DNA from 4 places in the Enterobacter cloacae complex sp. IR5418 genome. Region 1 is predicted to be linked to each of the others. Evidence: predicted binding sites of a transcription regulator. Region 1 holds the regulator's gene; each other region holds the start of a gene.
What was found. The regulator PurR, encoded in region 1, represses purine synthesis genes. The targets are predictions, from matches to a motif close to CANGCAAACGTTTGCNTG.
Positions count from the first base shown of each region.

Region 1 (4,215 bases):
CCGCAGTAAGGTGGTAAAAGTAATGGGCTTCGCGTCCGGATGTGTCTCTTTTTTATGTGCTGGTTTAAGCCCGATTGCGGGCAGCATGAGCACCAGCGTGATGGCAAAGAGCGTGGCAAAAATGGCCTGCCAGTCGAAATGCGCCAGGATCCAGCTGCCCAGCAGCGGGGCGAGGGCCGGTGACAGGCCAACCAGCGGCATAATGGTGGCGAAAATGCGGTTAGTGCGCGAGGCCGGATAATAATCGGTCACCAGCGCCTGCCAGGTGACCGCTGCGGCACAGACGCCGACCGCCTGAATAAAGCGCAGCGCCAGTAGCCAGGCGGCATCGCGGACCCACAGCATACCCAGACAGCCTACGGCAAAAATCGCCAGCCCCAGCAACAGGACAGGTTTACGGCCAAAACGATCCGAGAGCGGCCCCCACAGCAATTGCGCAAAAGCAAAGCCGGCAAGGAACAAGCTTAAACTGGCGCTGATGGCGGCGGCAGGGGTTTGCAAATCTTCCTGCATCGCGGCGAACGCGGGCAGATACATATCGGTCGCCAAAAAGCCCAGCACGCTTAAGCCGCCGAGCCAGACTAAAAATCCTTTCCTGGGTTGCACTGTTTATTCTCCTGAGGAGGCAGGTGTACGTTGGCGCAGAGTGTAGGGAGTGCAAAGCGGCTTGTGAAACGCTAATATTTGGCGGGTCCATTCAAAAATTTTGCAGGCAAAAGATGTGGTCAGATTATTCCCTTGAAGTGGTCGATGCCGTGGCGCGTAACGGCAGCTTCACCGGTGCCGCCCAGGAGCTGCATCGCGTTCCTTCGGCTATCAGCTATACGGTGCGTCAGCTTGAAGCATGGCTGGCGGTCCCGCTGTTTGAGCGGCGTCATCGCGATGTAGAACTCACGCCTGCCGGAGCGTGGTTTTTGAAAGAAGGGCGGTCTGTTATCAAAAAAATGCAGATCACCCGCGAGCAGTGTCAGCAGATCGCCAACGGCTGGCGCGGGCATCTCTCAATCGCGGTAGATAATATCGTTAAGCCGGAACGGACCCGGCAGATGATCGTCGATTTTTATCGTCATTTTTCCGACGTCGAACTGCGTGTATCGCAGGAAGTGTTCAACGGCGTCTGGGACGCGCTGGCGGACGGCAGGGCAGAGATGGCGATTGGTGCAACCCAGGCGATCCCGGTTGGTGGGCGCTACGCGTTTCGCGACATGGGCATGCTGAGCTGGACCTGCGTAGTCGCGCGCGATCACCCGCTGGCGGCGCTGGAAGGGCCGTTGAGCGATGACACCTTGCGCAACTGGCCTTCGCTGGTGCTGGAAGATACTTCCCGTTCGCTGCCCAAGCGCATTACCTGGCTGCTGGATAATCAGCGCCGCGTGGTCGCGCCGGACTGGGAGTCGTCAGCCACCTGTCTGAGCGCGGGGCTGTGTGTTGGCATGGTGCCGGTGCATTTTGCGCGTCCGCGCATCGACGCGGGGGAGTGGGTGGCGCTGACGCTGGAAAATCCCTTCCCGGATGCTGCGTGCTGTCTGACGTGGCAGCAAAACGACGTCTCACCCGCCATGGCCTGGCTGCTGGATTATCTGGGTGACAGCGAAACGCTGAACCGGGAGTGGTTACGGGGGCCAGCATAGCTGACCCCGTAAAAGGATTAACGACGGTAGTCGCGGAACGGACCGTCCGCAACGGAACGGCGTTCAATCAGGCGCGGATGGACTTCAATGGACTGGGACTGTTCACGCTTGTTGACGATCCTGTCCATCAGCATATTGAAGGCCGTTTCACCCAGCGAATCTTTTGGCTGGTGAATGGTGGTCAGCGCCGGGGTAAAGAAGCGGGCGTTGCGCACGTTGTCATAGCCAATCACCGAGATGTCCTGCGGGACGCGCAGGCCGAGTTCATCTGCCGCGCAGAGCGCGCCCATCGCCATGATGTCGCCGCCGCAGAACACCGCGGTAGGGCGATGTGGCTGGGAGACGATCTGCTGCATGGCGCGATAGCCCGACTCCGGCTCAAAGTCGCCCTGAACAATCCAGTTTTCCGGTACGGTGATCAGCGCCTCTTCCATCGCTTTCATGAAACCGGCCAGACGGCCAGCACCGGTGTTACGCTCCAGCGGCCCCGGGATCACGCCAATCTCACGGTGACCACGCTCTACCAGGTAACGCCCCGCCATGTAACCGCCTTCAAAGGCGTTATCAATCACGGAGTCGGTGAAGTCTGCGCGGGCTTCGCCCCAGTCCATCACCACCATTGGAATGTGGCGATACTCTTCCAGCATGGAAAGGACCGACTCCGGGTATTCAGAGCACATGACCAGCAGACCGTCCACGCGCTTTTGCGCCATCATCGACAGGTAAGCGCGCTGTTTTTCAATGTTGTTCCACGCGTTGCCCAGAATCAGGGTATAGCCTTTCTGGAAGCAGTTTTTTTCTACGGCTTCGATGATTTCAGCAAAGTAGGCCGCTTCACTGCTGGTGGCCAGCAGGCCAATCGATTTGGTGTGATTAACCTTCAGGCTACGGGCGACCGCACTCGGCGAGTAGTGCAGTTCTTTGATTGCCGCCCAGACGGCATTACGTGTTTCTTCAGCGACAAAACGCGTTTTGTTAATAACATGTGATACGGTTGTAGTGGAAACGTTTGCGCGTTTTGCTACGTCTTTAATTGTTGCCATTAAATGTCACTCCAGACCATATCCTAAGCTCCTGAAAAATATGAAGGTAAACGTTTGCCTTCTCTCACCCTTATTACGCAAACATGAGTTGCGACACGCCGGGAAAACGACACAGGACGTCAGGAGGGGGTCAGTGGCCGGTACGCTAATAAATTTAGCGTGGAATTTTGTCCTATCTTGATGAAAAGGGGAAGAGGTAAAGTGGATATCCGTTTAAATCCTGGAAGATTTTTGACCTGAACTGTGTAAAAATGAGCAAGCTCACTTTTCGTAGGGTGAATAAAAGGAGAAAAATTGATGAGTACCGATCTGAAGTTTTCGCTGTTTACCACCATTGTTGTTCTTGCTCTTATCGTCGCCGGTGGATTAACGGCTGCGCTGCACTGATTTACACAGGGGGAGACGCTTCTCCCTCTCTTTCTGCAACTGTTCCTTCTCCGGCAAAAATCTTTTGCCAAAATGTTAACTTCTCATTTTTTGTGATTGATGTCATGCTTTTGACTTCTTAGTTCTGTGTCGTGTCAGGACACGGCATCCGGAGTTCATTCATGAAAATCAATTTTCCCCTGCTGGCCCTGGCGATTGGCGCTTTTGGGATTGGCACCACTGAATTTTCCCCAATGGGGTTACTGCCTGTTATCGCCCGGGGGGTGGACGTCTCTATCCCTGCGGCCGGTATGTTAATCAGCGCCTACGCGATCGGCGTGATGGTGGGCGCGCCGCTGATGACGCTGCTGCTTTCGCACCGTGCGCGCCGCAATGCGCTGATTTTCCTGATGGCAATTTTTACTCTCGGAAATGTGCTTTCCGCAATTTCGCCGGATTACACCACGCTGATGCTTTCCCGTATTCTGACCAGCCTCAACCATGGCGCCTTCTTCGGACTGGGCTCGGTTGTTGCTGCCAGCGTGGTGCCAAAACATAAGCAGGCCAGTGCGGTCGCCACCATGTTTATGGGCCTGACGATCGCTAATATCGGCGGCGTTCCGGCAGCCACCTGGCTGGGAGAAGCCATCGGCTGGCGTATGTCTTTCCTCGCCACCGCGGTGCTGGGCGTGGTCGCCATGGTCGCGCTGTTCTTCTCTTTGCCAAAGGGGAGTGCCGGAGAACGTCCGGAAGTGCGTAAGGAGCTGGCGGTGCTGATGCGTCCCCAGGTGCTCTCCGCGCTGCTCACCACGGTGCTGGGGGCGGGGGCGATGTTCACCCTTTATACCTATATCTCCCCGGTGCTGCACGATATTACCCACGCAACGCCACTCTATGTTACCGCGATGCTGGTGCTGATTGGCGTCGGTTTTTCGATTGGCAACTATCTCGGCGGGAAATTTGCCGACCGCTCCGTCAGCGGGACGTTGAAAGGCTTCTTAACCCTGCTGATTGTCATCATGGTCGCTATTCCGTGGCTGGCGCGTAACGAAGTGGGCGCTGCGATTGCCATGGTGGTGTGGGGCGCCGCAACCTTTGCCGTCGTGCCACCGTTGCAGATGCGCGTGATGCGCGTCGCGCACGAAGCGCCGGGGCTTTCTTCGTCCGTTAATATC
Region 1 is NZ_JBMKHS010000047.1:13,057-17,271, reverse strand. Features, by position in the region: gene punC (purine nucleoside transporter PunC) at 1-606, opposite strand, end outside; gene punR (DNA-binding transcriptional activator PunR) at 720-1,631, shown strand; gene purR (HTH-type transcriptional repressor PurR) at 1,649-2,674, opposite strand; gene ACOTX7_RS21980 (YnhF family membrane protein) at 2,972-3,061, shown strand; gene ACOTX7_RS21975 (MFS transporter) at 3,223-4,215, shown strand, end outside.

Region 2 (4,215 bases), on a different contig from region 1:
CCGTCCAGCCACGCGGCGCCGTTGCGCATCTCCAGACGTCCGTCGACAAACCAGCTTACCACCAGCGGATAAATGGCGTGCTCTTGCGTCTGCACGCGTTCGGTCACGTCGTCTTCGTTGTCGCCGTCAAAGACCGGTACTTTTGCCTGCAAAATGACCGGGCCGCCGTCCAGCTCGTCGGTGACGAAATGCACGGAGGTGCCGTGCTCCTCATCGCCGTTCTCCAGTACCTGACGATGGGTGTGCAGGCCGGGGTATTTTGGCAGCAGGGAAGGGTGGATATTGAGCAGTCGTCCGGCGTAGTGTGCAACAAACGCCGGGCTGAGGATACGCATATAGCCCGCCAGCACCACCACGTCAGGCGCGTAGGCGTCAATCTCCTGCACCAGCTCACGGTCAAAGGCTTCACGCCCGGCGAACTGGCTGGCTTCCAGCGCGTGCGCAGGAATGTTCGCTTCCCGCGCGCGCTCAAGGCCGAACGCATCGGCCTTATTGCTGAATACTGCCCGAATGGTGCCATTTATTTTCTTCTGTTTGCAGGCGTCTATGATTGCCTGCAAATTGCTTCCGTTGCCGGAAATAAGCACCACGATGTTTTTCATTCAATGACCACACGCTGTTCGGAATCGGAAGCTTTAATCGTACCGATTTTCCACGCGTTTTCACCTTTTTCTGTCAGCAGCTTAACCGCTTTATCCGCTTCGCTTGCTGGCAGGGCGATAACCATGCCAACGCCGCAGTTAAAGGTGCGGTACATTTCGTGATCGCTCACGTTGCCTGCGGTTTGCAGCCAGTTGAAGACGGACGGCCACTGCCATGAGGATGCGTCGATCACCGCCTGGGTATTGTCCGGCAGCACGCGCGGAATGTTTTCCCAGAAGCCGCCGCCGGTGAGGTGAGCGATGGCGTGAACGTCGACGTTCTCAATCAGATCCAGCACGTTTTTCACGTAAATGCGGGTCGGGGCCAGCAGGTGATCGGCCAGCGGTTTGCCGTCCAGCTCGGTGGTCAGCGGATCGCTGCCGCTCACTTCGAGGATTTTACGCACCAGAGAGTAGCCGTTGGAGTGCGGCCCGCTGGAGGCCAGTGCAACCAGCACATCGCCGTCAGCCACTTTGCTGCCGTCGATAATTTCTGATTTTTCTACCACGCCGACGCAGAAGCCTGCGACGTCATAATCTTCACCGTGATACATGCCTGGCATTTCAGCGGTTTCACCGCCGACCAGCGCGCAGCCGGATTGCAGACAGCCTTCGGCGATACCGTTAATGACGCTGGCTGCGGTATCCACGTCCAGCTTGCCGGTCGCGTAGTAATCCAGGAAGAACAGCGGCTCAGCACCCTGTACCACCAGGTCGTTGACGCACATCGCCACCAGATCGATACCGATCGTATCGTGACGCTTAAGATCCATCGCCAGGCGCAGTTTTGTACCGACACCATCCGTACCCGAGACCAGCACAGGTTCACGATATTTTTGCGGCAGTGCGCACAGTGCGCCGAATCCACCCAGGCCACCCATCACTTCCGGGCGGCGGGTTTTTTTCACCACACCTTTGATTCGGTCAACCAGCGCATTACCTGCGTCAATATCAACACCGGCATCTTTGTAGCTGAGAGAAGTTTTGTTGGTCACGGCTTAAATCCCCACGCGATTGCATAGCTAGTAAGAAAAATCGGCGCAATTCTAACAGTCCAGGCAAACGTTTGCGAGCCTATTCTCGGCGCGGGGATCTTTTTTTCTGTGCGTGTTGTCCAGGTCAACAAACTTGACTCTGTTCACGAAAATGAAACCGGTTTCGGCGATCTGCTTGCAACGGCTATCCCCTTTGCACATCATCAAACTGAAACCGGTTTCTGTAACTGTTTTTGCAGAAAATAACGCAGAATGAGGGAAAGCGAATGTCAGGATTTAAAGCAGGTTTTCTGTGGGGTGGGGCCGTGGCGGCGCACCAGCTTGAAGGCGGCTGGAAAGAGGGCGGCAAGGGCGTAAGCGTTGCCGATGTCATGACGGCAGGCGCCCACGGTGTACCGCGTGAAATCACCAATGGCGTTCTTGAGGGGAAAAATTACCCAAACCACGAAGCCATCGATTTCTATCACCGTTATAAAGAAGACATCAAACTCTTTGCCGAGATGGGGTTCAAATGCTTCCGCACCTCCATCGCCTGGACACGAATCTTCCCGAAAGGCGACGAGCTGGAGCCGAACGAAGCGGGACTCAAATTCTATGACGATCTGTTCGACGAGTGCCTGAAGCACGGCATCGAACCGGTTATTACGCTTTCCCACTTCGAGATGCCTTTCCACCTGGTCACGGAATATGGCGGCTGGCGCAACCGTAAGCTGATCGACTTCTTTGTCCGCTTTGCGAAGGTCGTTTTTGAGCGCTACCAGCATAAAGTGAAGTACTGGATGACCTTTAACGAGATCAACAACCAGGCTAACTTCCACGAAGACTTTGCGCCATTTACCAACTCCGGGCTGAAGTATGCGCCGGGAGAAGACCGCGAGCCGGTGATGTTCCAGGCGGCGCACTATGAACTGGTGGCCAGTGCCCTGGCGGTGAAAGCGGGGCGCGAGATCAACCCGTCGCTACAAATCGGCTGCATGATTGCTATGTGTCCGATCTATCCGCTGACCTGTGCCCCGGACGATATGATGATGGCGATGAACGCCATGCATCGCCGCTACTGGTTCACCGACGTCCACGTGCGCGGCAAGTATCCGCAGCATCTGCTCAACTACTTTGAACGTCGCGGCTTCGCGCTGGATATCACCGAAGAAGATAAAGCGGCACTGACGCAGGGCTGCGTGGATTACATCGGATTCAGCTACTACATGTCTTTCGCCACCAAAGCGACGGCGGATAACCCGACGCTGGATTACGACGAGAGCAAGAGTCTGGTCTCTAACCCGTACGTGCAGAAATCCGACTGGGGCTGGCAGATTGATCCGGTCGGGCTGCGCTACTCCCTGAACTGGTTCTGGGATCACTATCAGCTGCCGCTGTTCATTGTTGAAAACGGCTTTGGCGCGATTGACGTGCAGGAGAGCGACGGCACGGTGAATGACCAGTACCGCATCGACTACCTTTCAGCGCACATCCGCGAGATGAAAAAAGCGGTAGTGGAAGATGGCGTGGATCTGATGGGTTATACCCCGTGGGGCTGTATCGACTTGGTTTCTGCCGGAACGGGCGAAATGAAAAAACGCTACGGCTTTATCTTTGTCGATAAAGATAACGAAGGGAATGGCACGCTGAACCGCAGTAAGAAGAAATCGTTCGACTGGTATAAGCAGGTGATTGCGAGCAACGGCGAGCAGCTATAATTGCCCGGTGGCGCTGCGCTTACCGGGCCTACGGGATGTGTAGGCCGGGTAAGCGTTAGCGCCACCCGGCAGAATCCCGCACCCAAGCCGGAGCCCAGCCTCCGGCTTTTTTGTCTTTGCTTGATCCCTGTCAAGCAAGATGGGTATGGCGCAATCCGAAAAAAGCGGTATAATCCCGCGATTTTTTTGCGGATGCCACCTCAGAGGAGAAAGAGAATGAAGATTGTGGAAGTGAAACACCCACTCGTTAAACACAAGTTGGGCCTGATGCGTGAGCATGACATCAGCACGAAGCGTTTTCGCGAACTGGCTTCTGAAGTGGGCAGCCTGCTGACCTACGAAGCGACCTCCGATCTGGAAACGGAAAAAGTGACCATCGAAGGCTGGAACGGCCCGGTACAGGTTGAGCAGATCAAAGGTAAAAAAATTACCGTTGTGCCAATCCTGCGTGCGGGTCTGGGCATGATGGAAGGCGTGCTGGAGCATGTTCCAAGCGCGCGTATCAGCGTGGTGGGTATCTACCGTAACGAAGAGACGCTTGAGCCAGTCCCGTACTTCCAGAAGCTGGTATCCAATATCGACGAGCGCATGGCGCTGGTGGTTGACCCGATGCTGGCGACCGGTGGTTCGATGATCGCCACCATCGACCTGCTGAAACAAGCAGGATGCAGCAGCATTAAAGTGCTGGTGCTGGTCGCGGCGCCGGAAGGTATCGCGGCGCTGGAAAAAGCGCACCCGGACGTTGAACTCTATACCGCGTCTGTCGACCAGGGGCTGAACGAGCACGGGTACATCATCCCGGGGCTGGGCGATGCCGGCGATAAGATTTTTGGTACTAAATAATCGAATAACGATAAAGAAGCCGACTTTGATAGTCGGCTT
Region 2 is NZ_JBMKHS010000001.1:248,225-252,439, reverse strand. Features, by position in the region: gene purN (phosphoribosylglycinamide formyltransferase) at 1-602, opposite strand, end outside; gene purM (phosphoribosylformylglycinamidine cyclo-ligase) at 599-1,636, opposite strand; gene ACOTX7_RS01165 (6-phospho-beta-glucosidase) at 1,903-3,333, shown strand; gene upp (uracil phosphoribosyltransferase) at 3,550-4,176, shown strand.
Region 2: the regulator PurR is predicted to act here: its motif matches at 1,697-1,714, upstream of purM (phosphoribosylformylglycinamidine cyclo-ligase).

Region 3 (4,215 bases), on a different contig from region 1:
GCGCTGATGGCGCCGACGGAACTGCTGGCCGAGCAGCACGCCAACAATTTCCGTAACTGGTTCGCCCCGCTGGGAATCGAAGTGGGCTGGCTGGCCGGGAAGCAGAAGGGCAAAGCACGCCTTGCGCAGCAGGAAGCCATTGCCAGCGGGCAGGTGCAGATGATTGTCGGCACGCACGCCATTTTCCAGGAACAGGTGCAGTTTAACGGCCTGGCGCTGGTCATTATCGACGAACAGCACCGCTTTGGTGTTCATCAGCGTCTGGCGCTGTGGGAGAAAGGTCTGCAACAGGGCTTCCACCCGCATCAGCTGATCATGACCGCCACGCCTATTCCGCGCACCCTGGCGATGACGGCCTATGCCGATCTGGATACCTCCACCATCGACGAGCTGCCGCCTGGCCGTACGCCGGTGACGACGGTCGCCATTCCGGACACGCGCCGCAGCGACATCATTGACCGCGTGCGCAACGCCTGTACGCAGGAAGGGCGTCAGGCGTACTGGGTCTGCACCCTGATTGAAGAGTCGGAGTTGCTGGAAGCGCAGGCCGCCGAAGCCACGTGGGAAGAGTTAAAGCTCGCCCTGCCGGAGCTGAACGTCGGTCTGGTTCACGGGCGTATGAAGCCTGCCGAGAAGCAGGCGGTGATGCAGTCGTTCAAACAGGGCGAGCTGCATTTACTCGTTGCGACCACGGTCATCGAAGTGGGCGTGGACGTGCCAAACTCCAGCCTGATGATTATTGAGAACCCGGAGCGTCTGGGCCTGGCACAGCTCCACCAGCTGCGAGGCCGCGTGGGTCGTGGCGCAATCGCCTCTCACTGCGTACTGCTGTATAAAGCCCCGCTGTCGAAAACCGCGCAGATGCGTTTGCAGGTATTACGCGACAGCAATGACGGCTTCGTTATTGCGCAAAAAGACCTGGAGATCCGCGGCCCGGGCGAACTGCTTGGCACGCGTCAGACGGGTAACGCCGAATTTAAAGTGGCGGATTTGCTGCGCGATCAGGCCATGATCCCCGAAGTACAACGCCTTGCGCGTCATATTCATGAACGCTACCCCGAACAGGCGGCAGCGTTAATTGAACGCTGGATGCCGGAAACCGAGCGGTATTCCAACGCCTGACGGTCAGCCAAACATCGGCAGCATCAGGTAAAGCTTAATGACCAGCGCGTTGACGATATCAATGAAGAATGCGCCCACCATCGGCACCACCAGAAACGCCATGTGCGACGGGCCGAACCGTTCGGTGATCGCCTGCATATTCGCGATGGCCGTTGGTGTCGCTCCCAGACCAAATCCACAGTGACCCGCAGCCAGTACCGCCGCATCATAGTTTTTGCCCATCATGCGCCAGGTAACAAAGATGGCATACAGCGCCATGAACACGGCCTGCACCGCCAGGATCGCCACCATCGGCAGCGCCAGCGAGGCCAGTTCCCACAGCTTGAGGCTCATCAGCGCCATCGCCAGGAACAGCGACAGGCTGACGTTCCCGAGCACGGACACCGCGCGCTCAAAGACGCGGTAGAAGCCCATCTGCGCCAGACCGTTGCTCAGGATCACCCCGATAAACAGCACGCAGACAAAGGTTGGCAGTTCGAAAGCCGTTCCCGCCAGCCATTGCGCAACAATTTTGCCCACGGTGAGGCAGATGGCAATCATGGCGATGGTTTCAATCATTACCAGCGAGGTGATGCTGCGGCCAACGTCCGGTTTTTCGAAGGCGGTCGGCACCATTTCATCGTCTGGTCGGCCTTCCGGCGTGGTGGAGTGTTTAACCAGATAGCGCGCCACCGGGCCGCCAATCAGCCCGCCGAGCACCAGGCCAAAGGTCGCGCAGGCCATCGCCACTTCCGTTGCGTTTTCAAAGCCATAGCGTTCGATGAACAGCTTGCTCCACGCCGCGCCCGTTCCGTGGCCGCCTGACAGGGTAATCGACCCCGCCAGCAGACCCATCAGCGGATCCAGTCCCAGCAATGACGCCATACCGATACCGATGGCGTTTTGCATCAGCAGCAGGCCCACCACGACAATCAGAAACACGCCCAGCACCTTGCCGCCCGAACGAAGGCTTGCGAGGTTGGCGTTCAGGCCGATTGTGGCAAAGAAGGCCAGCATCAACGGATCTTTCAGGGACATATCAAAATCGATTTCCCAGCCCATGCTTTTTTTCAGTACCAGCAGGGCCAGCGCCACCAGCAATCCACCGGCGACAGGTTCAGGAATGGTGTACTTTTTCAGAAAGGAAACACTGTGTACCAGCTTGCGACCAAGCAGAAGAACCAGCGTTGCAGCAACAAGGGTCGATAACGTATCGAGATGAATCATAGAGGCTCCTGTTATGCGCGTGTTCCATACACACGCGGCGTTATCCTGGGCCGGGTTACACTCGTCATGAGCCACCGGCGCGAAAAGTGTAATTTTTTTTTCCTCTTCGTTGTAGAAAACCTGCTCACATCGGCAGATTTTCTCTCTTTTTTTTGCTGGCAATCGTTTGCTTTTACCAGGTGGTCAGATAAAATGCCCGCTTTTCCACCGTGGGATTGCCGCCGATGTCTGTTAACACTCTGGAGTCTTCTGATGCGCAACCGATTGCGCAGAAGCAAAACAGCGAACTGATTTACCGCCTTGAAGATCGTCCCCCGTTGCCTCAGACCCTCTTTGCCGCCTGCCAGCACCTGCTGGCGATGTTCGTTGCGGTCATTACGCCGGCGCTGTTGATTTGCCAGGCGCTGGGGTTACCGGCACAGGATACCCAACATATCATCAGTATGTCGCTGTTCGCTTCCGGCGTGGCCTCCATTATTCAAATTAAAGCGTGGGGTCCGGTGGGTTCGGGGTTACTGTCGATTCAGGGCACCAGCTTTAACTTCGTGGCGCCGCTGATCATGGGCGGTACGGCACTGAAAACCGGCGGCGCAGATGTCCCGACCATGATGGCGGCGCTTTTCGGCACCCTGATGCTGGCAAGCTGCACAGAGATGATCATCTCCCGCGTTCTGCACCTGGCGCGCCGCGTGATCACCCCGCTGGTCTCCGGCGTGGTGGTGATGATTATCGGCCTGTCGCTGATTCAGGTGGGTCTGACCTCCATCGGTGGCGGCTACGCGGCAATGAACGACCACACCTTCGGCGCGCCAAAAAACCTGCTGCTGGCAGGCGTAGTGCTGGCGATCATTATTCTGCTTAACCGCCAGCGTAACCCGTACCTGCGAGTGGCATCGCTGGTGATCGCCATGGCGGCCGGTTACCTGCTGGCGTGGGCGATGGGTATGCTGCCGGAAAACACCGCGCCGACCAACAGCGCGTTGATTACCGTGCCAACGCCGCTTTACTACGGTCTGGGCATTGACTGGAGCCTGCTGCTGCCGCTGATGCTGGTCTTTATGATCACCTCGCTGGAAACCATTGGCGATATCACTGCCACCTCCGACGTATCCGAGCAGCCGGTCTCTGGCCCGCTGTATATGAAGCGTCTGAAGGGCGGCGTGCTGGCGAACGGTCTGAACTCGTTTGTCTCGGCGGTGTTCAACACCTTCCCGAACTCCTGCTTCGGCCAGAACAACGGCGTGATCCAGCTGACCGGCGTGGCCAGCCGCTACGTGGGCTTCGTGGTGGCGCTGATGCTGGTGGTCCTCGGCCTGTTCCCGGCGGTGAGCGGCTTTGTCCAGCACATTCCCGAGCCGGTACTGGGTGGCGCGACGCTGGTCATGTTTGGCACCATTGCCGCCTCCGGCGTGCGTATTGTTTCACGCGAGCCGCTGAACCGCCGCGCTATCATGATTATCGCGCTGTCTCTCGCCGTAGGGCTTGGCGTCTCCCAGCAGCCGTTGATTTTGCAATTTGCTCCGGACTGGGTGAAAAACCTGCTCTCTTCCGGCATTGCCGCGGGCGGTATTACCGCTATCGTGCTGAATCTCATTTTCCCGCCTGAAAAGAACTGATCCCCCACACGGCAGGCTGTCAATGCCTGCCGTGACATCTCTTTACACCATTCCCGCCTTGAGCATTGCGCATAAATCGTGCATAACACCCTTATGTGCGTTTCGCGGGAAGGAAGACCATGAAATTTATTGGAAAGCTGCTTATCTCTCTTCTGGTAGCTCTGCTCATTGTAGTGCTCGCCTTCTATTTTCTGCTCCAGACCCGCTGGGGCGCATCGCAGGTCAGCAGCTGGATCACGGTAAATACCGATTACGAGCTTAACTTTGACCT
Region 3 is NZ_JBMKHS010000009.1:6,210-10,424, reverse strand. Features, by position in the region: gene recG (ATP-dependent DNA helicase RecG) at 1-1,122, shown strand, start outside; gene gltS (sodium/glutamate symporter) at 1,126-2,328, opposite strand; gene xanP (xanthine/proton symporter XanP) at 2,553-3,944, shown strand; gene ACOTX7_RS09290 (AsmA family protein) at 4,064-4,215, shown strand, end outside.
Region 3: the regulator PurR is predicted to act here: its motif matches at 2,484-2,501, upstream of gltS (sodium/glutamate symporter).

Region 4 (4,215 bases), on a different contig from region 1:
GTAACGCCCGTCCGACTGGAACCATGAGAAGACTTTGCGCACCGGCTGAATGGGCAGGTCCGGCAGCAGTTTCGTCACCCACGTTCCCGCACTCACCAGCAGGCGCGTGGCGGTATATTCACCCTCAGAGGTGTTGACGGTGGAACCTTCCACATGGTGGGTGATACCCGTGACCGGACAGTTGAACAACTGCGCGCAGCCCGCTTTAGCGGCGAGATCAATCCAGGTTTTAATGGCCGTTTCGCTGTGCAGTACCCCGGAATTGGCTTCAAACAATCCAATGTAGTCTTCCGGGACAGAAATTTCCGGCCAGCGCGCCATGATGCCGTTCGCATCCAGACGCTCGACGTCCAGGCGGTAGGCTTTCGCGCTCTCCTCGACGGTCGCCAGAAACGTGGAGTTGGCTGGACCAAGGTTAATGATCCCGGTGCGCTCAAAAATGCGTTCTTCGGTGAGTGCGGCCAGCTCATCCCACAGCGTCTGAGCCCGAAGCACCAGCGGTACATAACGTTCACCTTCACCGTAAGCGTGACGGATCAGACGGGTATTGCCGTGATGGCTTCCTTCAGAGTGGGGAGGGAGGTGGGCATCAATCATCAGCACTTTCAGGCCCGCCTGCGTTGCGTAATAACCGGCGGCAGATCCTACGGAGCCGCTTCCGATAATGATCAAATCGTATTTCATAGGCTTCTCTTTACTAACGCTTTGTTAGCAGAGTAATTAACTATGGGGGCTTATACAAGAACGAAATAAATAAGGCACCGCGAGGGTGCCTGTTGAGTGAAAAGGAGCATAAGGGTTAATGCCGTTTATACTCATTTTCCTGATAGTCGCCAGATTCTATTTTTGCAATGCCTGCTTCCAAAATAGAGATAAACTGACGGGCGACGTCTGTTGTAAGCCACAGCGTCTGTCCAACTTCCGCTTCATCACGGTTTTGCTGATTTGGGGTCTGGTAGTGCAAACGCAGCATCAGCGCATCGTAGCTGTCTACGGTGCTGATATCCCAGCCAACGAGCGGATGGGTCTGGATGACATCACTATTCTTTTCCATTATAACCCCCTTAATGCGTGTTAGAAGACAACGACTTTGAGGTTCAATGCATGTTTTTCTGAAAGCAATTTCAGTATATCAATTAATAAGGGTTAAGAAGGAAAAAATAAACGGGTAGCAACACATTTTTCTGCTTTTTAGGATTGTTCGAACAATAAAACGCCATCTTGTTCACGATTTTCTAAGAAGATGCTGAAATAATTTGAACTTTCAGAAGACGAAACGAAAAAAAGCCGGGGCGACCCGGCAAAAAAACACAATGAGGGAGCAAATATTAATCAGTGATGAACCAGTCGTCGGCGCTTTCCCATGTTTCCTGCAAAATTTCGCTGATACGTTCTTTATCTTCTTTCGCGCCGCCGATGACGGAAAGATGGTTTGCCGTCGCATAACGTACCGTTACGGCGCCATCGTTTTCAGGAAAAGTGCTGTTAATACGTCGGGATAGCTCACCTGCCAGAGCGTCGAGTGCGCCAGCAGGCAGGACGGTGGTTTTGGCAATGGTGACTTCAATACGCATAAATGCCCCCTGTGTAATATACTGTTTATTTATACAGTTATCTTGTCTGTTTGGCAACAGGGGGGACGATTTTTTTAGCGTTTTACCGACCAGCTTACGGTTTCACCGGCCAGGAAGGGGATCAGCGTATCATCGGTAAGTGCAATCGATGCTTCAACCTGGCTGTCTTTACGCTCCAGCTCAATGAACGTGTCATTGACGGGCAGACCGTAGAAACGTGGGCCGTTGAGGGAGCAGAAGGCTTCGAAATAGTCTAATGCATTCATCTCTTCAAACACGGTTGCGTAACTTGCCAGGGCGGTCGGCGCGTTAAAGCAGCCTGCACAGCCGCAGCTCGCCTCTTTACGGTGACGGGCATGCGGGGCGGAATCCGTGCCGAGAAACGCGCGAGGGAAGCCGCTGGCAACCAGCTCACGCAACGCCTGCTGGTGAATATTGCGCTTGAGGATCGGCAGACAATACAGATGTGGACGAACACCGCCCACCAGCATGTGGTTACGGTTAAACATCAGGTGCTGCGGGGTAATGGTGGCGGCAATCAGCTCATTGCCATCCCGGACATACTCTGCGGCATCTTTGGTCGTAATGTGTTCAAACACCACTTTCAGCCCCGGCAGACGCTGGCGCAGCGGCTCCATGACCGTTTCAATAAAACGGGCTTCGCGATCGAAAATATCAATGTCAGCGTGGGTCACTTCCCCGTGCACCAGCAGCGGCATTCCCAGTTTTTGCATACGCTCCAGGACGGGCATGATGGCGTCGATGCTGGTCACCCCATGGCTGGAGTTGGTGGTGGCATTCGCCGGGTAGAGCTTCGCGGCGGTGAACACACCTTCGTTAAACCCGCGCTCAACCTCATTGGGATCCAGCGAGTCCGTCAGGTAGCAGGTCATTAACGGGGTAAAATCGTGCCCGGCCGGAACGGCATCAAGGATACGCTGGCGATAGGCAATCGCGGCCTCGACGGTAGTGACTGGCGGAACCAGGTTAGGCATAACAATCGCACGGCCATAAATTTCGCTGGTATACGGCACGACGGTTTTCAGCATGTCGCCATCACGAAGATGGATATGCCAGTCGTCTGGGCGGCGGATTTTGAGAACCTGGGATTGTACAGTCATGGAAGCTCCGGCTTGAAAGGGATCAGTCATAAGATGGCTGTTTTTGCCGGACACAAATCATAAGCGGAAACGTTTTCGTTTGCACACTATTCCGTTAAAAAAAACGGGCGCCTCAGCGCCCGTCATGTTTAGTCGGTGAAAGGAATGATGATTTCACCCGGTTTCACCTCTATCCCTTTGGCATGTTTTTTCGCCAGAGATTCGCCTTTGCTCTTGTCTTCGCTCAGAACATAGGCAGGCTGTTGGTTAAAGTAGTTCTGCAACGACTGGTTGAGATAAGGCATCAGCGTTTGCAGCACCGGTTTCATTTTATCCGGCGTCACTACTGCATCGACGATTTCCATCTCTTGCAGGAAAATTGCCCCTTTCTCTTTATTGAACACCGGCAGCGCCTTGAGCTTCAGCTTGATGTCCGCTTTCTGATTGCCGAAGAGCGAGGTCATGTCCAGGCTGGCATCGCCGGAAAGGGTGACTTTGTTCGGCTCTTCGCGCCCAATCTGGCTGGCGAGATTCGTCAGGACGATATGCGCATCCGCAAGGCCGGGTACGCCGATATCTTTTGAAAAGTTATTATGTTTTTCCAGCGCCTGATTAATCTCCTGCTCACTGACGGTGTACTGCGTAAGCTGGTTACAACCCACCAGCAGACCACTGACAATTAACGCAGCGGCAATAACGATCTTTTTCATGGCGTTCCTCAACATAAAATCGGCGCATCTGTCCTGATACGCCAGTATGTCAGGGTGATCCTACAGAAACCAGCAGAAAAAACTGATAGTGAAAGGAGGCTATGCGCCAGGCTCCAGCATCCCGCGGGTGCTGCGTTTATCACTGAACTGCCACCAGAGGGCAATCAGCGTCATAAAGCCGACCTTGCCGAGCATGACCCACGGCAGTTCCGGCTGATGAAGCGCTTTTCCGGCATCGAACAGCCAGCCGCCACCGGTATAACCCAGTGCGCCGCCAAGCGCCAGTCCGAGACGGCTGAACCCCATGTAGCTGCCACGGGCCCGGGCGTCGGCAAGTGACGCGCTCAGCGTTTCACGGGCTGGCTCGGCAATGATTGAGCCAATGTAGAAAGTGCAGATCAGCATAAACAGTTGCTGAAGCGAACTCACCAGACCGATGGGCATCATGCTCAGCGTCATCAGCAGCAGTCCGGCCATCAGACGGTGCTCAAGCCGGAAGCGGCGCTCGCTCCAGCGGGCAATTGGATAGAGCAGGGTCAAAGAGAGGCAGGCTTCAATGGCATACATCCATTTCACCGCTGCGGGTGTGCCTGCAATATCGTTAACCATAATCGGCAGCATCAGCATGACCTGCACGGCGAGCATGTAGTACCCGGTCAGCGTTAACACATACGTGACGAAGCGTTTATCGCTCAGCACGCGGTCAAGCCCTTCCCGCACTGGCGCTTTAACCGTCGACAGCTTCCACGCCGGGAGGAACAGACCGTTAAACAGCGCGCAGAGAATAAACAGTACCGCGCCGGTGGCGCAGACCAGACGGAAATCGTATTG
Region 4 is NZ_JBMKHS010000013.1:87,017-91,231, reverse strand. Features, by position in the region: gene solA (N-methyl-L-tryptophan oxidase) at 1-684, opposite strand, end outside; gene bssS (biofilm formation regulator BssS) at 800-1,054, opposite strand; gene dinI (DNA damage-inducible protein I) at 1,329-1,574, opposite strand; gene pyrC (dihydroorotase) at 1,649-2,695, opposite strand; gene ACOTX7_RS12520 (lipoprotein) at 2,824-3,384, opposite strand; gene mdtH (multidrug efflux MFS transporter MdtH) at 3,484-4,215, opposite strand, start outside.
Region 4: the regulator PurR is predicted to act here: its motif matches at 2,758-2,775, upstream of pyrC (dihydroorotase).